Regions from separate parts of the Lactococcus sp. LG1074 genome, predicted to be linked through region 2. Evidence: predicted binding sites of a transcription regulator. Region 2 holds the regulator's gene; the other holds the start of a gene.

Region 1 (11,350 bases), 180 kb from region 2:
TCTTATTTGGTATCTCAGTCGCTTGGCGCAAACGGCAAATAAAATATCTCATCAAGTGGATAATTTTTTGCATGATAACTATGAAAATCGCCAAATTTCTAAAGAAAATAATGAGCTCTCAGTAGCTTACAATAAATTGTTATTACTTGGACATGAAATCGAAGATCGGCAAGAACATTTAGAGAATCAGCGCAACCAACTGGAGAGTATTTTAACCTACCTTGCCGATGGTGTCATCACTACAGATAGGCATGGTAAGATTAATCTTGCTAATCACGCAGCACTGACTCTTCTTGATCAGTCAAACGAGTTAATCATTGGTAAAGATTTGATTGATATTCTAAATATCTCCGACAAATATTCTTTTCATGATTTACTACAAAAAGAGCCCGAACTCACACTCAATGCCATCAATTGTGAAGGTGCAGCTGTTATCCTCCGCGTAAACTTTATGCTCTTCCGTAGCGAATTAGGGTACATTTCTGGGATTATTGCTGTTCTTCACGATACAACGGAACAAGAAAAAACAGAAAGAGATCGCCGACTTTTTGTGTCCAATGTCTCGCATGAGTTGCGCACCCCTTTGACTTCTGTCAAAGCTTACTTAGAAGCGCTCAATGATGGGGCCCTAGCTGATCCCGAGGTTGCTAGTCACTTCGTGGATGTTTCCCTTAACGAAACAGACCGAATGATTCGGATGATTGGGGAGCTTTTAGAACTCTCTCGTATGGACCAAGATAAAGTTAAACTTCATACTGAAATTATCAACTATGTCGATTTTATCAACTATATCCTGGATCGTTTTGATCAAATTATCGAAAAAAATTACAATAACTTTAAAATTATTCGTCAAATATCTCAACAAGAGATTTGGCTTGAAATCGATACCGATAAGCTTTCGCAGGTTATTGACAATATCATCAATAATGCCTTTAAGTATTCTCCAAAAGGCGGAACAATTACCGTAAGCGTCTGGTGTGAAAGCAACAAAGCATTTACTTCTATTGCCGACCAAGGTATGGGAATCCCAAAACCTGCTTTAGCCAAAGTTTTTGACCGTTTTTATCGTGTCGATAATGCTTCAAGAAATAGCCAAATCGGTGGTACAGGCTTAGGCTTATCTATTGCCTATGATATTATGAAACTCCACAAAGGTGATATAGTAGTCACTTCTGATGGTAAAACTGGTTCAACTTTCACCCTGTCTTTCCCTTACAGTGATGAAATTAATCAAGAAAATAACGACTGGGAGGATTTTGCTGAATGAGCACTGAATCAGCATTTAAATATTCAATTTTAGCATCAGGAAGTACTGGAAATTCTTTTTATTTGGAAACACCTGAAAAGAAAATTCTGGTAGATGCTGGATTATCTGGAAAAAAAATCGAGAGTTTATTAGGAGAGATTGACCGAGACATCAAAGATGTCGATACACTCCTGATTACTCATGAGCACAGCGACCATATCAAAGGAATTGGTGTTCTTGCCCGAAAACACGGCATTCAGCTTTACGCCAATGAATTAACCTGGCAAGAACTGGAAAGTAAAAACTCACTAGGAAAAATTGCGAGTGAGCAAAAACATATCTTTGAAATGGGCAAAACCAAAACTTTTGGCGATATCGATGTCGAAAGTTTTGGTGTGAGTCATGATGCTATCGCGCCCCAATTTTATCGTTTTATGAAAGATAATAAATCCTTCGTATTACTTACAGATACAGGTTATGTAAGTGACCGTATGCGGGGTACAATCGAAAATGCCGACGGCTATCTTATGGAAAGTAATCACGATATTGAGATCCTCCGCATGGGGGGCTACCCTTGGAAAACAAAACAACGTATTCTCAGCGACCAAGGCCATTTATCTAACGAAGATGGTGCCGAAGCTGCTTTTAATGTTTTAGGAAATAAAACAAAACGCATCTTCCTCGGTCACCTTAGCCTGAATAACAATATTCAAGAGCTTGCACATATGACCATGGACGGTTTTCTAGCGCAACATGATGTTGATACCAAACGTGACGTTCATATTATTGATACTAGCCATGAGCATGCAAGTAAACTCTATGATATTTAGACAGTATTTATAGCAATAAAAAAAGACACGAATTCGTGTCTTTTTATTGTTACATCATGCCACCCATCATTGATGGATCCATAGCTGGAGCTGCTGGTGCAGCTGGTTCTGGTTTATCAGCAACGACTGCTTCAGTCGTCAAGATAAGTCCTGCTACTGAGGCCGCATTTTGGAGGGCTGAACGTGTTACTTTAGCCGGATCCACAATACCTGTCTCAATCATTTCAACCCATTCACCAGTTGCGGCATTGAAACCAATACCTTTTTCTGCTGATTTAAGTTTATCAATAATGATTGAACCTTCGTAACCTGCATTAGCCGCGATTTGACGTACTGGTTCTTCTAATGCGCGACGTACAATTGTGATACCTGTTTGCACGTCCCCTTCTTCTTCAAGACTGTCGAGGGCAGAGATAACTGTAACAAGGGCAGTACCTCCACCAGCAACGATACCTTCTTCAACGGCTGCGCGTGTTGCATTAAGTGCGTCTTCAATCAAAAGTTTTTGCGCTTTAAGTTCAGTTTCTGTAGCGGCGCCGACTTTAATCACAGCGACTCCACCAGAAAGTTTAGCTAAACGTTCTTGAAGTTTTTCACGATCAAATTCTGAAGTAGTTTGTTCAACTTGAGCTTTAATTGTTGCTACACGAGTAGCAATAGCATCTGCTGAACCGGCACCTTCAACGATTGTCGTATGTTCTTTATCAACAGTTACTTTATTGGCTTGACCAAGTGCATCTAAGCTTGCATCTTTAAGTTCTAAACCAAGCTCTTCCGTAATTACTGTACCGCCTGTGAGGATTGCTAAGTCTTCAAGTTGGGCCTTGCGGCGGTCGCCAAAGCCTGGAGCCTTAACCGCTACAACATTGAAAGTACCACGGATTTTGTTCAACACGAGGGTTGGTAATGCTTCACCATCAACATCATCTGCCACAATAAGTAAAGGACGATTTGTTTTCAAGATTTGTTCAAGTAATGGTAAAATTTCTTGAATATTTGAAATCTTCTTATCTGTGATCAAGATATATGGGTTATCAAGGTTGGCCACCATTTTTTCATTGTCTGTCACCATATATTGTGACAAGTAACCACGGTCAAACTGCATACCTTCTACAACTTCAAGTTCAGTTTGCATACCTTTTGATTCTTCAATAGTAATAACACCATCGTTACCAACTTTTTCCATGGCATTTGAGATATACTCTCCAACCTTTTCTGAACGAGAAGAAACAGAGGCAACTTGTGCAATAGCTTCTTTACCAGATACTGGAATAGATAATTCCTTGAGTGCTTTTACTGCTGTTTCAGTTGCTAACTCAATACCACGACGAATGCCCACTGGATTAGCTCCGGCAGTTACGTTCTTCAAACCTTCACGAACAATCGCTTGTGTTAAAACAGTCGCTGTTGTAGTACCATCACCCGCAACATCATTTGTTTTTGAGGCCACTTCACTGACTAATTTTGCCCCCATATTTTCAAAGTGATCTTCTAATTCAATTTCTTTTGCGATGGTTACACCATCATTCGTGATAAGTGGACTACCATATGATTTTTCCAGAACAACATTGCGACCTTTAGGACCAAGTGTTGTTTTTACTGTATCTGCTAAAATATCAATACCACGAACCATTGCTGAACGAGCATCTGATGAAAATTTAATATCTTTTGCCATTTTTTTATTATCTCCTGTCTTTATTTTCCTTAAACAATCGCAAGAATTTCAGATTCTTTGATAATCAAGAAATCTTCGCCTTCAAATTTTACATTTGTACCGGCAAACTTTTCAAAGAGAACTGCATCACCAACTTGCACTGTTGGTGTAATAACTGTACCATGAGGAGTTGTTTTACCTGGGCCTACTGCCACAACTTCTGCAACTTGTGGTTTCTCTTGTGCTGCTGAGGCCAAGACGATCCCACCTAAAGATTTTTCTTCTTCCTCTTTTATACGCAATACAACGCGATCCGCTAAGGGTTTCAACATGTTATTCCTCCATTTTATGTTATTTTAGCACTCTTTAAGTTGGAGTGCTAATTTATATATCTTATTTTACCGCGAAGGTCAAAATTAGTCAAGAAAAAAACTTCTTTTTTTATTTTTTTAAATCGTTTTCTTATGAAGCCTGAGTTTCTTCAAGGCCCACTCGTAATGTGAAGCCAATGATGACTGAAAATACTGCGCTAAGGATGTTGTCGCAGTCCAAGGATAATATTGCTTCGTATAAAGCTCTTCATCTGAAAAATGTTGCAATAACTGGATAGTTCTTAGGTGGCTTGTAGCAAGTTTTTCCTTTATTTCTTCATAAGGAGTAGCTTGATGCTTTTCCCAGATTTCTTGATTCATTGTCGCATAGTTTTTCCAAGTATAGGGTGTGGGTAAAAAGCTTTGAAAGTTTCCTGAAATATTACTTTTTACAAAATTTTGTAAAAGTACTTGCCACTCATAAAGATGGGCATACACATCACGGATATTCTTATCTCGCCCCCAATGTGTCTCTTTTCCCTTCTCTTGGCCAAAGGCAAAAGTTGCCGTTTGTGCTTCTAAAGGTAGTGTGTCAACCAAATGACACAGCTTTTTCCAGTTTTCTTCTGAAAAGGAAATCAACTCTTTTTTCGTTTTTGCCTTTACCATTTTTCCCTCCTCACTTTCCTGTTCTCATCCTATCAAAAGAAAACGCTTTTTTCAATTTAAAACGGTAATTCATCTTCTTTTAAATTAAGAGCACTATTTTCTATAGAATCTTGTCGCATGGCAACTGTCGCGCGACTTTCCAAAAGGTCAAAAGTTTTTACCAACACTTCTGTTACATAGCGCTTTTGTTCCTGCTTGTCCACATAATTCCTGGTTCGTATCTCCCCTTCCACAGCAAGTAGGGCGCCTTTTTTAGCATAGGATGTACAGTGTTCCGCCTGTTTCTCCCAAAAGACCAAAGCGACAAAGTCTGTATCTTTTTCACCTGAAGCATTTTTATAGCGTCGTTTGACAGCGAGATTTATCCTCAATAGGCTTTTCCCATTAGATGTTTTAGTGAGTTCTGGATCTGCAACGAGTCGGCCAACAAGTAACGTTTTATTCATTTTGACACCTCCTTACTTTTTGTACGAAAAAAGACCTCAGCTTTCACTAAGGTCTTTATTATTTTATATTTAGGCTTGCCACATGCTTGTTGCATCAAAAGCTGATCCAGCTTCTAAATCTGCATTCAATTCGATAATACCACGAACTTGTGGTGCATTTGGTAAGTCAAGCTCTCGTGCCGAGCACAGCATACCATAAGAAGGTACGCCACGCAAAGCGCCTGGCCAGATTAAAGAACCAGAAGGCATCATTGCACCAGGTAAAGCCGCTACTGTTTTCATACCAACAACGGCATTAGGAGCACCACAAACGATTTGAACTGGTGCATCTAGACCAACTTCTACTTGGCACACATGTAAATGATCGCTGTCTGCATGATCCTCCATCGTTAAAATCTCAGCGACTACAAATTTAGGTTGGCCATCATATGTAAGCTGCTCGTCAAAGCCAGCTGCCTTAAGTTTTACATTAAGTTCCGTTACTTGATGCTCAGATAAATCATTCTGTCCTTGAGCCAAATCTGGCCAGTCTTTTTTTATATCGAAAATGTTCCAGCCCACTGTTTGTCCTGTATCTTCACGGAAGATACGCGCAACATCCGCCTTACGTTCGTAAGTTACTTCTGCTCCCTCATTGTTTGCCACAATCAGCATGAGGACATCACCAACATTTTTATTATACGTTGCAATCATTTTATTTATCTACACCCTTCAAAAATTCACTAACTTCTTCTTTAGTTTTACGTAGCTTATTCACTAAGCGTCCTGTTTCTTTACCATTTTCAAGTGTCACAAAGCTAGGAATACCCATGATTCCCCATTCAATAGCCAAGTCCATGAATTCGTCACGGTCAACTTCTACAAAGTTAAAGTCTGAAAATTCAGCTTCTAATTCTGGCATTTTTGGTTTGATAAAAGTACAGTCTGGGCACCATCCTGCAGTGAAAAACAAGACATGTTTACCTTCTGATTTTACAATTTCAGCTAGTTCCTCATAATTTTTTGGAATAATCATAAATACTCCTCTCCTAATTCTGTAATTTCTAAGGTTTCTCCATCAATTTCAAAATTGATGTTTTGGTTTGCTCCAACAATCACGCCACCTTTATAAATAGCTCCGCGATCTGCCTCCTCAAAGATCCATACTGTTTGAATATCTTGGTCAGCAAAAGCTTCACGTACTGCTTGAATAACCTCTGCCCGCAAATTTTCTTCAACGTGCTTATAACTCTGATAGAGCACTCGCGCACCTGCTACACCAGCCAGCAGCCCTAAACCAACTTTCAAATATTTTTTCATATAAAAAATTTTAACATAAATTTGAGTATATTAGTACTTATAATTACTGTTTCCCCTCAGATCAGTTCCGCTTTTCTATAAATCCCCTAAAACTTATCCGTCTTTAAAAATTATAGTTATTAAATAGCATTAGGACAATACTATTATATACGGCTTTTAAATGCTACAATAAGGGAGTATAAAAAATCAAAGGAGACGAGATGACTCTATTTAACAAAATTAAAGAAATAACTGAAATTCAAGCAACAAGTGGTTACGAAGCACCAATGCATGACTATCTTCGTGCCCGTATGGTGGACCTCGGCTACACACCTGAAACTGATGGTCTGGGCGGAATCTTTGTCACTAAAGAAAGTAAAACAGAAAATGCGCCTCGTGTTATGGTTGCAGCTCACATGGATGAAGTCGGCTTCATGGTGTCGTCAATTAAGGCAGATGGTACTTTACGTGTAGTCACTCTGGGTGGTTGGAATCCTTTAGTTGTTAGTGCACAACGCTTTACGCTATTCACACGTGATGGTAAAAAAATACCTGTTGTGACTGGTGGCCTACCACCACATCTTTTACGTGGAGCAGCGGGCGCACCTGCTATGCCACAAGTGGAAGATATCATCTTTGACGGTGGTTTTATGAGCAAAGAAGAAGTTTTAGAATTTGGGATTCGTCAAGGTGACGTCATCGTTCCTGAATCTGAAACAATTTTAACTGCTAATGGTAAAAATGTCATCAGTAAAGCTTGGGATAATCGCTACGGGTGTCTTATGGTCTTAGAACTTCTGGACTACCTTAAAGACAAAGAATTGCCAGTAACCTTGATTATCGGTGCAAATGTTCAGGAAGAAGTTGGCCTTCGCGGTGCCCATGTTTCAACAACTAAATTTAAACCTGAAGTTTTCTTTGCTGTTGACTGCTCTCCTGCAACGGATACTTTTGGAAACGACAATGGTCGTCTTGGCGAAGGCTCGCTTCTTCGTTATTACGACCCAGGTCATATCATGCTGCCTGGTATGAAGGACTTCCTCCTCAATACAGCAGAAGTTAATGGTATCAAAACACAAGCTTATATCTCAAAAGGTGGAACTGATGCTGGTGCAGCACACTTGCAAAACGAAGGCGTACCTTCAACAACTATTGGTGTGTGTGCCCGTTATATCCATAGTCACCAAACCATCTTCAACATGGATGATTTCACAGAAGCGCAAAACTTTATCCGGGCTATCGTTACGAGTCTAAACCAAGAAAAAGTAGCAGCTATTAAAAACTACTAATAAAAAAGTTAAAAAAAGGGGTCCTGAGCCTCTTTTTTTAGTCATTCAGTTTTATTTCAGAAAGAAAAAGTAAAATCATAAAGCACCAAATATGAATTTTAGGGAAATTTATGAATAAAAAACTATACTATACTACTGGTTTACTTACTCTGGTAAGTTTTATCACACTGACTGCCATTGTAAAACTTTCTTATACACACGCACCTATTCCAAGCATTGATTCGCATTTACAGACAGTTGCTTGGCATCTTCAAAACAATGAATTTTTGGTTCAAATTTCAAGTGTAATTGCTAAATTTCTAGGCGACACAATGGGCGCTATAATTGGTCTTGTTATTGCTGCTATTATTTTTATCAAAGATAAGGTTTCAGCAATATGGTTAGCTCTTGTAGCCGGAATTGCTGTGGGGGGAAATACCTTGATTAAATTAGTTATCGGCCGTGATCGCCCTGACATTCATCGTGTTGCCGCCTTTACAGATGAGCCAGGAAAAAGTTTTGCCAGTGGACATACAACTTTTGCTGTAGTACTCTTTGGCTGTCTCTTTTTTATCCTCTTACACTATCTCTCTTCTGTATGGAGCAAAACATTAGTTGGTTTTGTCGCTGTGGGGTTAATTTTTTTAACAATGTTTTCACGTGTACTTCTTGGGGTACATTATCCTTCGGATACTTTAGGCGGCTTACTTTGGGGGCTTTCAGTCATCTGCCTCACTTATCCAACTTATCTTCATTATAAAAACTCAGAAAAACCTCAACCTTATATACCTAAAAGCGTGAGAAAAGCTGATTAAAGCTAAAAAGCTTTGACTATATGTCAAGCTTTTTTTCATAGTTGAGTATCTTTTGCTTAATATCTACTGCTGCTTCTTGACCCATAAAACCGCCCAAGCTGCCATCTTTACGCGTGACACGATGACATGGTAAAATGACAGGCAAAGGATTACGTGCTAATGCCTGCCCCACAGCTTGTTGTGCTTTAGGACTTCCGACACGCGCAGCCATTTCCTGATAACTTATAGTCGTTCCCGCTGGAATTTTGGGAAGTTCTAACCAAACAGCTCGTTGAAATGCTGTTCCTGTGGTCAATATAAAGTTCTGGTTCTTATTAAGTGCTTCGTAAGTCGTCTTTTCATGTTGGTCATCGAAAAAAACCTGGGTAATCTCCCCCTTAGCATTGCGCTCTACAGAGAGTGAAATATTCTCATTCAACATAGGTATTATTCTCCTCAAAATCCAACAGCCATTCTTTACGCCATAGTCCTCCAGCATAACCTGCCAGCTGCCCGGAGCTTTTTTTCAATCGATGACATGGAATCACGATTGCAAAGGGGTTGGCTGCATTTGCTGCCCCTACTGCAATACTGGCTTGCGGATGCGCGAGTCCTTGTGCGATTTCTTTATAGGTTCTTGTTTGCCCAAACGGAATATCTTCAACTTTTTTCCAGACTTTTTGCTGAAACTCTGTACCTTGCACAGCTAAAGGGAATTTAAAACTTTTTCTTTTTCTTGCAAAATACTCTTGCAACTCTTCTTCAAGTTGACATGAAATCGGAGTTGGATGTTCCAATATAATAGCATTCAATCTTGCAATCTTCGCCTGTAAATTCTTATGCTCTGTAAAGCCTAAGCGATGAAGAAACTGCGCATCACTGATACTTATCATTTGACCAATAGGTGTGTCAATATAGTTTTTATAGAGGCGCTTCTTCATGTCCTTATTATAACATAGTTCTCTCACCCAGAAACTACCTCAGAGCAAAAAAAGAGAGCGAATACCCTCTCTTTTTTACTATTTTCTAGTTCCTAAAATTCTGTTCCACGCGTCATTATAATTCGCCTCTGTACCACCAATTCCAAACTTGAATTGTGTCACAGGTGCTCCGTTTTTAGCCCAATAACTTGTGGTTGTTTCACCGGAGACTTTAACATTTTTAAGATTCCCTCCGGTTACAGTGCCTGGTTTTTGACCGGTCGACTTAAGAACAGTGCTCTGAATTACATCTGGATCTTTACTTGGTTCTGGGAACTTTTCACCAGGACCAAACACATTTGGATCCGCTGCTGCAATTGCATTGACCAAGTTTGCCATATATGTACCATTATTGACCGCAGCTGTCTTGCTGCCCATCGGCGTATTATTATCATGACCAATCCAACCTCCAAGGGATACTTTGGGCGTTGAAAGCATGAGCCAACCGTCTACATAATCATTGGAAGTACCTGTCTTGCCTGTCCAATCCACGCTACTTGCAAGTGTTGGATTAATGGCTTGTAAATCTTGTAAAAAGTTTGTTGTACGACGACTGACATCATAGGTCAAAACATTACGTAAAAGATCCTCAGTAATTGTTGATGTTGCTTGTGAAAAGACTCTCTCTGCTTGACTCTTATGTTCGTAGATATCTTTACCGGAGTCGTCTTTTATGCTTTGGACAACATAGTGTGGCTCATAAACCCCGCCATTAGCTAAGGCTTGGTAGCCATTGGTATGTTGCACCACAGTTGGCTCAATACCACCACCGAGTGGAAGAGATTCCACACTGTAGTCTGGCACATAATAGCCCATCTTCTTCATGTAAGTTTCCACGCTATTGCCAGAATCAAGAATGGCTTGATAGGTCCAATGCGCAGGGATATTCCATGACACGCCTAAAGCTTCATTAAGACTTACCATTCCGGTTCCTGTTTCGCCAACGTGCAAGATTGGAGTACCGTCAGAGAAACTTGTTGGATAGTTACTCAGCATACTTGCTGACCCAATCAATCCCAAATCAATTGCTGGTGCATAAGCTAAGATTGGTTTAATCGAAGAACCTGGACTACGCTTCGTATCAAAGGCATGATTGTTTTGATTGGTTGCATAGTCTAAACCACCAATAAAGCCAAGTACTGCTCCTGTTTTATTATCCATGAGTACATTTCCGGCTTGAACTTCACCTGTACCGTCCTGTAAAATACCGCCATACTGCGCTACAGCATTTTGCATGGCATCATACACACCACGATTAATTGTTGTTGTGATAGTGTAACCACCAGTTTGTAAGGCTTGCGCGGCTAATTCACGATATTTTTGCTTGGTGCTATCATTTCCTTGTTCTGTTGCCGAAACCTTGTCCCTCTTAATCAGATAATCATAGACGTGATTAAGGGCTTCACTGTACACAACATTATAAAGATAACCATGTGCTACAGAATCTTGTGGTTGTGAAGGCAGAAATGCTTGCGAGATATCCACAGCACTATATTTTTCGTAATCTTTTTGAGTCAAATATCCTGCACGATACATGTTAAACAGGACATTTTGTTGACGAGCTAAGCCATAAGAGAGTAGCTCTTTTGATTTGAGCGAACCATCCACATTATAAGGAGAGTAAACAATTGGACTTTGTGGTAATCCAGCAATAAAAGCTGCTTCTGGCACGGTTAAATCTTTAGCAGACTTACCAAAAATCCCTTGGGCAGCGGCTTGGACACCCGCAATATTTTTCCCTTGATTATTTCGCCCAAATGGTGAGACATTGAGATAATCCGTTAAAATTTCATCTTTACTTAAATATTGATTAAGCTGCAGTGCATAAACAATCTCGCTGGCCTTGCGTTGGAAAGTGACACTGTCTCCAAGAG
Region 2 (11,350 bases):
CCAGCAAAAACGACAATGTCATCACTTTGTAGATCGTCAAATTTACTTAGGAAGGCCTGAATTTCAGCATCTGATAAGTCTGGTCCAGCAGCATCAAAGGAGGTTTCCTCTTGCGCATTGACTTTGATTTTTGTATTAATGCGTGTTGTTCCTGCAATTGGAGTAAAATCGGACTGACTTCCGATATTTTCAAGATAATCTTGAATGAATTTCCCAGGGAAACCACCAAGAAAACCAAGAGCCGTATTTTCTACCTTTAAAAGGGACATCATGCGACTTTCAACAATTCCTTTACCACCAGGAAGCATACGCGTTTCTGTCGCTCGGTTGACTTGTCCAAGTTTAGCCTGATCAAAATCCATGAAATAATCTAATGCTGGATTTAGTGTTACTGTGTATATCATAATTTCTCCGTTATAAGTTTTATTTGGTCACTTTCTGCAAACTTAACAAAGCTTGTTTGACCGATTTTACTACTGTCCAGGAGGAGATAGCTTGTCCGGCTTTGACGAATGGCCTGTGACTTAATCGCTGCTTCTTCACTGTCCGGTGTCATAGCCCCCAGCTCTTCATCAAAAGCATTAGCTCCGATAAATGCAAGATTAAAACGGTAAGTACTAAGTTGAGCGATGGCCGAACTGCCAATGATGGCATCAGTTTGACGTTTCACTCGACCACCAAGCAAATAAACGATGAGGTTTTCACTGGTTAATTTTGGTAAATGGCTAATCGAATTAGTCACGATAGTGACACGCTTGCCCGACTGATTAAGCAAATGGCAAAGTGGCGCAACTGTAGTTCCAGCATCCAAGTAAATAATGTCGCCTTCTTTTATCTTTTCAAAAGCTATAGTTGCGATTTTTTCTTTTTCTTGAACGTTTTTGGAAGATTTCTCAAAGATAGATAACTCTTCTGAAAGATCTTGTTGGAGTTCTGCGCCTCCATGAACACGACGTAAGGCATTTTCTTCTTCAAGCTCATTGAGATCTCTCCTTAAAGTCGAGACAGAAGCTTGAGTTATTGTTGAAAGTTCTTCTAAAGTCGCTGTTCTTTGCTCTTTGAGCAAGCTCATTATTTTTTCCTTGCGTTCCGTCGCGAGCATATGACCCTCCTCCTGAATTCGTTTACATTTATATTATACACCATTTTCTTTCAAAGTCAATCAAAAACTTCCAAAAACTACAAAAAAAGAAAAAAAATTTATATAGATTTCCTTCATGTACTATCCTTATTTATATAGATTTCCTTCATGTACTATCCTTAAATAAAAAAAGAGCCAGGAATTACGCTTCCTTTGCTCTTTAGAGAACCTAGCCTGTTTGCATTTTTTGCTGTTCTATGTCAGTAACTTTTTTACTTGGCTTTTCTAAAAACCTTTGCATCTTATCTTCATCAAAACCGATTTGAAGTTGTTTTTCATCCAACATAAGTGGAACTTTCAATAGAGTAGCATTTTCTTCTAACAGCTCCATAAAATCTTCTAACTTCAAGTCATTGAAATTAAGGTTCAAACGTGTGTAAGCCCGTGTTTCTGTTGCGATAATCTCTTCAACTCCATGTTCAGTTAAAGAAACAATTCGGAGAATTTCCTCAGTCGAAACCAGTTCTTTGAGAAGATCAACTTCGACAAACTTGACTTTATGGGCATAGAGCCAGCTCTCTACTGCTTTCGTCTCCTGATTAGAGGAGATGGTATAAATCTTAAGCATGCCGACCTCCTTTCTATCACGTCCAGGTTCTCTTTCTTATTTTTATTATCTTATTTTATGAGATTGAAAACAAATGAAACGGTTTTCAGAAAAAATAAAAAAGCCGAGCATCAATATCTCGAACTTTTTTATTTTATGAACTACGGTTTTATTTAACTTCTTCAAAGTCACCATCAACAGTATTGTCATCTTTAGGACCTTCTTCTGATCCAGCTTCTTGTCCTTCTGCTGCTGCTTGTTCAGCGCTGGCTTGTTCGTAAAGTTTTACTGCGAGATTTTGCGCAATTTCGCTAAGTGCTTCTGATTTAGCTTTGATATCGGCAATATCTTCACCTTCAAGAGCTTTCTTCAACTCTTCTTTAGCATCTTCTGCTTTTTTAACTTCTGCTTCGTCAACTTTACCTTCAAGTTCTTTGATTGTTTTTTCAGTTTGGAAAACAAGAGCATCCGCTTCGTTACGTGTGTCTACTTCTTCTTTACGTTTTGCGTCAGCATCAGCATTTGCTTCAGCATCTTTCATCATTTTATCGATTTCTTCGTCAGAAAGACCTGAGTTAGATTTGATAACGATTGTTTGTTCTTTTTGCGTACCCAAATCTTTTGCTTTAACAGATACGATACCGTTTTTGTCGATGTCGAATGTGACTTCGATTTGTGGCACACCACGTGGTGCGGCAGGGATATCTGTCAATTGGAAGCGACCCAATGATTTGTTATCTGCTGCCATTGGACGTTCACCTTGAAGGACGTGGATATCTACTGCTGGTTGGTTATCTGCTGCAGTTGAGAAGACTTGTGATTTAGATGTTGGAATTGTTGTATTACGTTCGATAAGTTTTGTAAATACAGAACCCATTGTTTCAATACCAAGTGAAAGTGGAGTTACGTCAAGAAGGACAACGTCTTTAACGTCACCAGTGATGACACCACCTTGGATTGCTGCACCCATAGCAACAACTTCGTCTGGGTTAACAGATTTGTTTGGTGTTTTACCTGTTTCTTTTTGAACAAGATCAACAACTGCTGGGATACGAGTTGAACCACCAACAAGAAGAACTTCATCGATATCAGAAGTTGAAAGACCAGCATCAGAAAGGGCTTGACGTACAGGTTCGCGTGTTGCTTCAACCAATGAAGCAGTCAATTCGTCAAATTTAGCACGTGTAAGTGTCATTTCCAAGTGAAGTGGGCCAGCAGCGCCAGCTGTGATGAACGGCAATGAAATTTGAGTAGAAGTTACACCTGAAAGGTCTTTTTTCGCTTTTTCAGCTGCATCTTTCAAACGTTGAAGGGCCATTTTATCTTGTGAAAGGTCAATGCCGTTTTCTTTCTTGAATTCTGCGACCATGTAATCAATGATAGCTTGGTCAAAGTCATCACCACCAAGTTTGTTGTTACCTGCTGTTGACAATACATCGAAGACACCATCACCTAGTTCAAGGATTGAAACGTCAAATGTACCACCACCAAGGTCAAAGACAAGAATTTTTTCATCTTTGTCTTGTTTGTCCATACCGTAAGCAAGAGCTGCTGCTGTTGGTTCGTTAACGATACGTTCTACTTCAAGACCAGCGATTTTACCAGCATCTTTTGTTGCTTGACGTTGTGCATCGTTGAAGTATGCTGGGACTGTAATAACTGCTTTTTCAACTTTTTCGCCCAAGTATGCTTCAGCTGTTGCTTTCAAGTTTTGAAGAATCATTGCTGAAATTTCTTGAGGTGTGTACTCTTTACCACCGGCAGAAACTTTTTCACTTGTACCCATTTTAGATTTGATTGAGATGATTGTATCTGGGTTTGTTACGGCTTGGCGTTTTGCAGCATCACCAACTTGAATTTCACCATTTTTAAAAGCGACAACAGATGGTGTTGTACGATTTCCTTCTGGATTTGGAATAATTTTTGCTTCAGTTCCTTCGAGAACTGCTACTGCTGAGTTTGTTGTACCAAGGTCAATACCAATAATTTTAGACATATGCTTTACCTCTTTTTTTATTTTATTGTTTTTATCTATTCTTATAGTTTAAGGACATTTCGGTCACTTCTTGTTTCTTATTGTGCAACAACGACCATTGCTGGACGAAGGATACGATCATGGATTTGGTAGCCTTTTTGGAAGACTTGAACGACATGATCTGCAGGATGCTCATCATCAGCTGGGACAGTTTGCACAGCCATATGGAAGTTTGGATCAAAGGCTCCGTCTACTTTGACTTCTGTAACGCCTTCTTCTTTAAGTGCGTTGATCAAGCTTTCTCGCGTCATTTCTAAACCTTTTTTGACATCTTCTGTTAATCCTTCAACAGCAAGTGCACGCTCCAAGTTATCTAAGCTTGGCAAAATCTTTTTCGCCAAATCTTGTGAGCGATATTTCAAGATACTAGAACGTTCTTCGTTGGCACGGCGTTGAATATTTTGGATTTCTGCGCTAATACGGAGAAATTTATTTTCCCATTCTTCAGCCTTTGCTACAGCTGCATCAAGCTCAGAAACTTCTTCTTCGACGATATCTTCAAGTGCTTCTTCAGTAAGCTCTTCGACAACTTCTTCTTCCTGATCTTTTTTCTTTAATTCTTCTTTATTTTCTTCAGCCATATTGTTTCCTTTTCTTTTAAATAATTTCATATATTAACTTATCTCATAATGGTTACCATCAAGGTAACGATAATAGTCCATGAGTTTCATACTTAAGACTTTCGCAAGTAAGTCCAGTGTACTCAAGGTTTTCTGATAATCTTGTTCTACAGGACCAATGACTGTCAGCGTTCCTAAACCACGATATGGAATAACAAACTTTTGACTGATCAACGTTAGGTTAGCAAAATAAGACATATTGTCAATGACAACCGAACGCATCTCATCTGTACTTGTTAATTCTCGTATTTCTTGAGCCATACGTGTATCATCGCTTAAAATTTTATAAAGCTCAGAAAGATTGTCTGTGGCAAAATCAAAGACATATTCACGTCCGCTACTTGTCAAATGTTCTGTGAACAAATCTGCAAAGACGGATTCAAAGAGCTCCAAGACATCACCAGTTGTTTTAAAGTAACGCTGTACTATCTGTGGGATATCCGTCCTCAACGCATAATGCACATCAAGAACTTTCTTACCCACTAAACGTTCTTTAATCAACCGTGTAAAGACTTGCAAGTCATGTTCACTCATACTTTTGGGGAGTACAAACTGATTTGTCCGAAGTTCGCCTGTCGCTAAGGTCATCACTGTCAACATCGAGTGATTATCTAAAGTGACAAGTTCAAAGGACTGTAAGACTTGCTCTTTCTGAGGAACATTAAGTACGAAAGAAGTTAAGCCGGTCAATCTTGAGAGAACTTCACTTGCTCTTTCAAATAAATCCGATAAGCGATAAAACTCACCATCAAAGGATTTCATAATTTGAAAAAGATCATTTTGTGTAAATTCTTCCAAGCGCAATACATTTTCTACAAAGTATTTGTAACCTGAAATACTAGGAACACGCCCACTTGATGTATGTTCTTTTTGAATGAGTCCAAGATTTTCCAAGGCTTTCATATCATTTCTGATTGTCGCACTTGATGCTTTAATCTGTTCCAATAAAGCTTTAGAACCAACGGGCGTGTGCTCTTTAGCGTAAAGTGAGACAATCAAATCCAAAATCTGTTGTTGCCGTTCTGTAATCATCTTTGTCTCCTTTCTTCGCTTTTAGCACTCACCACCCTCAAGTGCTAACAATATTATTATAACCCTTATCTCCTATCTTGTCAAGCAAAAAAACCAAAAATTAGCACTCTTTTTTATAGAGTGCTAATTTTTGTTTTTTTTAAATAAATCCTACTTCTTTAGCAATGAAACGGATGCTAAAGAGACTAACAAGCATGACAGCTAGTGGAAATAATAGCGCTAGATTTTGCTGATGCATGAGATATTGATAGCCCCAATCAACAATTACCAGCACAGCCGCTATCTCTAAAATCCATAATCCCACATTGAAAAAGCGGAGTATGAGTAAGATGAGAAGGAAAACCAAGAGTATTTCTATTATATTTTGCCATTGGGCTACTGGAGCCAGAGTTTTATTGATAAATCCCGTTATTGTGCGGCTTGTATTTTGAAAAACCGTCGTAAAGGTATTGGGTGATGCTAAAAGCCGTTGTGCAATAATCATTAAAGTATAGAGAAATAAGGCAATATTAGCATATAAAATCAAGTAGGCTTTATTCAACATTGTTGTGTGACTCCTTTTAACGCCCTTTATTTTACTGGGGCAATAACTTCAAATATTCTTCAAGTGTAAGGTTGTGTTTTGTCATATATTTGGCATTATCCACACCTACATAACGAAAATGCCAATCCTCATAATCCACACCAGTGGATGCTTTTCCGCCTTCCGGGAAACGTAGTACAAAACCGTACTCAGGTGCAATTTTCTTCACTTGTGCGACTACATCTTCAGGGCTTTGGTTCAAAGCATCTACTGTCGACATATCAACAGCTAAGCCTGTTTGGTGCTCTGAGCTACCTGCAGGCTGTGAATAAGTCTTAACATTAGTTTCAGCTTGCTCACGAGATATAGGTTGCCCTGTGTTATTGACTGATCCTGCAGCACCAACCATTTCATTTTCCACATAAGTATTGAAGAGTTGTTCTTGATAAGCCACTGAGCGATATGCCGAAATCAAGTGTTCTGAGGGATCAATAGCTTGCGCTGCTGCTAAAAATTTAACAAGAGCATCTGCGATACGTTGATCAACCTGCACAGTGCCAACAGTTGTAAGCTCTGGGGAGAGTTCCTCTTTTGGATTTCCCCTGTTTACCAGAACAAGATTCCAGTCAGAACGATGAGCTTCCGGTAAATCAGTTGCCTTACTTTCAGCTGGCGAACTTGAAGGTGAAGTTTGTCTTGGCTCAGCCGTTTTTTTCGTGACTTGTGTCTTGAGTTTACTTACAGCAAATACACATAGTCCAATGAAGACCAAGAGAATAATGAAACTTCCAATTACTCTACTTTTTTTGAGTTTTCTTTTTTTAGTTCTTCTTTGCATTTTTTATGATTTCTGCTCCAAGTTTGCGATACTCCATTGATCCGATATCTCCTACTTCAAATTTTCCATTTTCAAAAGTCAGATGTGTCACGGAACCATTATCCAAATTATGCGGACGTTCTTTATCTGGACGAAGCATTTTGATATAGCTTGCAATCGTCATCCCATGACTAACTATGACGATATTTTTCGCTCCCGCTGCTTCTGCTTCAGTTGCCATATCAGAAAAGCCATTCATAATACGTCCAGAGAGTTCTTCCCAAGTTTCCGCCCATCCTGCAGTATCGACTTCATAAATAGCACGCGCTAGTTCTTCATCTGAAGGGAACTTCCCTGTCTCTTGCATACCTTTTTCAGCAAAGATAATAGGAAGAACCCCATCAAAGAGTTCGCCATCATATCCCCCATCAAAAGAACCAAAACACCATTCACGAATACGCTTGTCCATCTTATAAGGAATATCTTTATTCTCGGAGTATTCCAAGATAAAGCCCATCGTTTGTATTGTTCTGCCAGAGTCAGAAGAATAAGCTCGATCAAACTTCAACCCTTTAGCTTTGAAGCCTAGCCCTAGTTCCATAGCACCACGTTCACCTTCAGCAGTGAGCGGTGTGTCCGACCAACCTTGGGCTCTACCGATTGTATTAAACATTGTTTTTCCGTGTCTTACTAAATAAACCTCAACCATGAACTCACCTTATCTTCTATTATATATCTTTAATTATACTTTATTTCAAAGCAATTGAACAGAGAAAAAAACCTCTTCTTATATAAGAGATTTTCTATCTATAGGCTATTTTTAGCTAAATTTTTTGATTTTTTCTTGAATCTCACGTGCTGAGTCTTTCAATTTATCCGCTTCTTCTTTGCTGATGCTTTCGATAAATCCAGGATAAGCTTGTGCACCATCGCGTCCAACAAGTGCTGGCGTTGACAAATACGCATCAAGTTCAGCATCGTAATGCGAGCAGACCACAACTGCTTTGGCATCAGATAAAATGAGATTCATTAGACTCACTGAAGCTGCAGCAATAGCAAAGTTCGTATAGCCCTTTCCTTCATATACGACAAAACCGCCATGGCGTGCTGAATCTTCGATTTTTTCAAGGTCAAAATTGTTTGTCACTGCTGTTTTTTCAAATGGTACGCCACCAATATTTACTGTTGACCACGCTGCAAATTGTGAATCACCATGTTCACCAAGCATATAGCCGCTCACACTTCTCGCATCTACACCTGCTTCTTCAGCAATATAACGGTGCAAACGAGCCGAATCTAAATATGTTCCTGTTCCAAAAACTTGGTTTTTGGGAAGGTTAAGAGCTTGTGAATAAAGCTGTGCAATCACGTCATTAGGGTTGGTTACGATTAAGAAAACACCATTAAAGCCTGAAGCATTAATTTCATCTGCCACTGCTTTGACCATGGGTGTATTAATTTTCAACTCTTGGAAACGATCTTGGGCATCAAGAGCTTTGATATGGCCCAAAGCAGAAATAACGACTTCTGCATCAGAAAGGTCTGGATAATCGCCTACAGTAATCTTTGTATGACTATTGAGTAGGCTAGCTGCATCAAGCATGTCAAAAGCTTCCGCTTTAGATTTTGCAGTATTTTTATCAATAAGGACTAATTCATCAACATAGCCTGCTTGAACAATCATTTGAGCAATCATTGCTCCGACATTCCCTAACCCAATTATACCTACTTTACGCATCTGAATCTCCTTTAAATTTTAGAGGATTTCTCCTCATTGTTTATTTCATTGTATCAAAAAAAATCCCTTTTTTCAGAGATTTTTTCTTTTATTTACCAAAGATTTGTTTTAGCCAACTGGCTTTCTTGAGGATTCCGAGAAGGAGTACAGAGGTCCCTATTCCTGTAACTACTCCTCCTGTCCCAGCTGCATGCACAGCTATGGCATGTTTACGCGTTACAGCATCCTTATCCGCATCATCAAGTGAATTGATAGAGGTATGTTGTGACATCAGTGGGATATTTGCTTCCCCCCAGGTATAAAGAAGTTCTCCTTTGGTAGAAACTTGAGTAGTTGTATTCTTATTTTCTATTTCTTGTGGCTTTATAGTTTCTGCTGGGGTAACTTCTGTTGTATCCTTTTTATCTTGATTATGTGCTTCCAGATTTTTAAGAGGTTGATCTCTTTCTGTATCCGACTCCGGGTTCTGTACCTCTACTTTTTCTGGTGTTGTGAGTGAAATTGAAGGTAAACTATTATCCGTCTGCTCTGGTACAATTGGAGGTGCTGTAGGTGTAATCGGCACAGGTTCGCCTACAGGTACCAAAGGAAGAGTATTATCCGGAATTATGGGGACTGTTGGTGTGATAGGAACAGGTTCACCTATGGTTACTGGCGGAAGTGTAATATCTGGTGTTTCTGGAACGATCGGAGGCATTGTCGGCGTAATAGGCTGAGGGTTTTCAGGTGTTGTCGATCCACCGCCTGTATTTGCTTCCTCGGTTAACGAATTATTGGCACTTTTGTCCTGCAGTTCTTCGGCTTGGACACGTGAAACTGATGCAGAATAAGCTTGGCTCGGGTTCAGAATGATTGTTTGCCCTAATACTATGGTGGTTGCTAAAATTATACAATATCTTTTCTTTCTCATTCGCTTTTTGCCTCCTTTCTCATTATTTCTACTATACACCTTGTTTGAACGTATGCTGGGTTGCTATCGCTTCTTGCGCTCGACGGATACTTGGCTCAGCCATTAAACTTTGCTCAACACGAGAATTTTTTATTTCTAGCTCTAATAGTTCAACTGCTTCATGCAAAGTTTGAACATCTTCTACACTTAAGACCTCAATAATATAGTTCAAGCTCTTGACATTCAGATACTTTTCAGGGAGTTCAGTACTTATTAATGTCTCAGATCCCAACAATTCCTCTAGACTATCAATCAGACATTGACTTTTTTGATTGTATTTAGGAAAAAGTTGCTTAACAAGAGCTTTTCGCCCAATGGGAAGTGTATTACTTCCAAATATCTTTTTGAAAATATCATTTAGAAAAATTCCCAGAGCCCATAAGGCAAAGCTCAACATAAACGTGATTAAGAAGGTTTCTAAAGCGGAACGATCCAGTTGCCCATGACCATGTATAAAAGAAAAATCGTTTATAATATAAAAAGCTAAGATAAGGACAGGAAAGCTGAACGCAAGTAAAGCCGAGCGGTAATTAATTTTGTACTGAATTTCTTGACGAAATTCGATCTTTATAACTTCAAGTTGATGGAGTTTGTCTTCTATTGTTTCGACTATTTCCATCAGTTCTTGGCAATGATCCAATGCCACACTTTCCTCCTTTCCCATAATTCCCTCTCTCTTCTCAATTCTACATTTCTAAATTGTTCCAAAAATCCATCATCCGTAACTATTTATTCATCAAACAGTAAAAAAGACTTATTATTTACATTTTAACATTTTAATTTGCTGTTTTTTTTACATTTATATTAAATAACAAAAAAACATCCTAAGGATGTTTTTTATTCTTTTATTAATTGTGTTTCGATACATTCAATCGGTTAATCGCGCGATGAAGTGCAACTTCGGCACGTTTAGCTTCATCAGTCTTATGTGCCGCTTTAGCTTCTTCAAGCTCTTTTTCAGCACGAAGTTTTGCACGTTCGGCACGTGGAACATCGATATCACGATTACGCTCAGCAGAGTCTGCGATCACTGTAATCATACTATCCTTCACTTCAATAATACCGCCATTAACAGCAATATAATCAACGTGCTTCACATCATCAGGACGGCGCACCTTAAGTTCACTGATTTGTAAACCAGCGATTGTGGAAATCATGTTGGGTAAAATCCCCATATCTCCACCAATCGTATGCGCAAGAATGTAGGTTGCATGGTGATCATAAACGACACCCGCAGGAGTGATGACTTGAATAGCCATGACATTTTCACTCATTTCAGCAACCTCCTATCTTAATAACCCATTTTTTTAGCTTTTTCAAGAACGTCTTCGATTGGACCTACACCACGGAAAGCATCTTCTGGGATTGAATCGTATTTACCGTCAAGAATCGCTTTGAAATCTTCAACAGTTTTTTCAATTGGTACATATGATCCTGGTACACCAGTAAATGTTTCGGCAACGTTAAAGTTTTGTGAGAGGAAGAATTGGATACGACGTGCACGGTTAACCAATACTTTTTCATCATCAGACAATTCATCCATACCAAGAATAGCAATGATATCTTGTAATTCTTTATAACGTTGGAGCACACGTTGTACTTCCATAGCTACTGCATAGTGTTCTTCACCAACAATTTCAGGTGTAAGCGCACGTGATGAAGAAGCCAATGGATCAACGGCTGGGTAGATACCCATTTGTGTCAAACGACGTTCCAAGTTTGTTGTTGCATCCAAGTGAGCGAAGGCTGTTGCTGGCGCAGGGTCAGTATAGTCATCGGCTGGGACATAAATCGCTTGGATAGAAGTTACAGAACCTTGTTTTGTTGAAGTGATACGTTCTTGAAGTTGACCCATTTCGGTTGCAAGCGTAGGTTGGTAACCAACGGCTGATGGCATACGTCCTAAGAGGGCAGATACTTCTGAACCGGCTTGGGTGAAACGGAAGAT

The links. Region 2 encodes HrcA, which represses chaperone genes, less so after heat shock. Its sites were predicted from a motif close to TTAGCACTCNNNNNNNNNGAGTGCTAA; they were not measured.
Region 1: the regulator HrcA is predicted to act here: its motif matches at 4,087-4,113, upstream of groES (co-chaperone GroES).

The regions. Positions count from the first base shown of each region.
Region 1 covers NZ_CP071293.1:261,506-272,855, reverse strand. The annotation lists gene J0J36_RS01335 (ATP-binding protein) at 1-1,267, shown strand, start outside; gene J0J36_RS01330 (MBL fold metallo-hydrolase) at 1,264-2,076, shown strand; gene groL (chaperonin GroEL) at 2,126-3,751, opposite strand; gene groES (co-chaperone GroES) at 3,781-4,062, opposite strand; gene J0J36_RS01315 (ClbS/DfsB family four-helix bundle protein) at 4,180-4,710, opposite strand; gene J0J36_RS01310 (single-stranded DNA-binding protein) at 4,767-5,156, opposite strand; gene ytpR (YtpR family tRNA-binding protein) at 5,226-5,849, opposite strand; gene J0J36_RS01300 (thioredoxin family protein) at 5,851-6,171, opposite strand; gene J0J36_RS01295 (hypothetical protein) at 6,168-6,455, opposite strand; gene pepA (glutamyl aminopeptidase) at 6,656-7,723, shown strand; gene J0J36_RS01285 (phosphatase PAP2 family protein) at 7,834-8,517, shown strand; gene J0J36_RS01280 (methylated-DNA--[protein]-cysteine S-methyltransferase) at 8,534-8,938, opposite strand; gene J0J36_RS01275 (methylated-DNA--[protein]-cysteine S-methyltransferase) at 8,928-9,437, opposite strand; gene J0J36_RS01270 (transglycosylase domain-containing protein) at 9,516-11,350, opposite strand, start outside.
Region 2 covers NZ_CP071293.1:437,842-449,191, reverse strand. The annotation lists gene pfkB (1-phosphofructokinase) at 1-404, opposite strand, end outside; gene J0J36_RS02155 (DeoR/GlpR family DNA-binding transcription regulator) at 401-1,102, opposite strand; gene J0J36_RS02150 (Spx/MgsR family RNA polymerase-binding regulatory protein) at 1,311-1,709, opposite strand; gene dnaK (molecular chaperone DnaK) at 1,858-3,684, opposite strand; gene grpE (nucleotide exchange factor GrpE) at 3,762-4,334, opposite strand; gene hrcA (heat-inducible transcriptional repressor HrcA) at 4,338-5,375, opposite strand; gene J0J36_RS02130 (hypothetical protein) at 5,515-5,919, opposite strand; gene J0J36_RS02125 (M15 family metallopeptidase) at 5,951-6,736, opposite strand; gene J0J36_RS02120 (histidine phosphatase family protein) at 6,720-7,424, opposite strand; gene J0J36_RS02115 (NAD(P)-binding domain-containing protein) at 7,536-8,453, opposite strand; gene J0J36_RS02110 (hypothetical protein) at 8,542-9,363, opposite strand; gene J0J36_RS02105 (hypothetical protein) at 9,395-10,066, opposite strand; gene J0J36_RS02100 (F0F1 ATP synthase subunit epsilon) at 10,251-10,676, opposite strand; gene atpD (F0F1 ATP synthase subunit beta) at 10,694-11,350, opposite strand, start outside.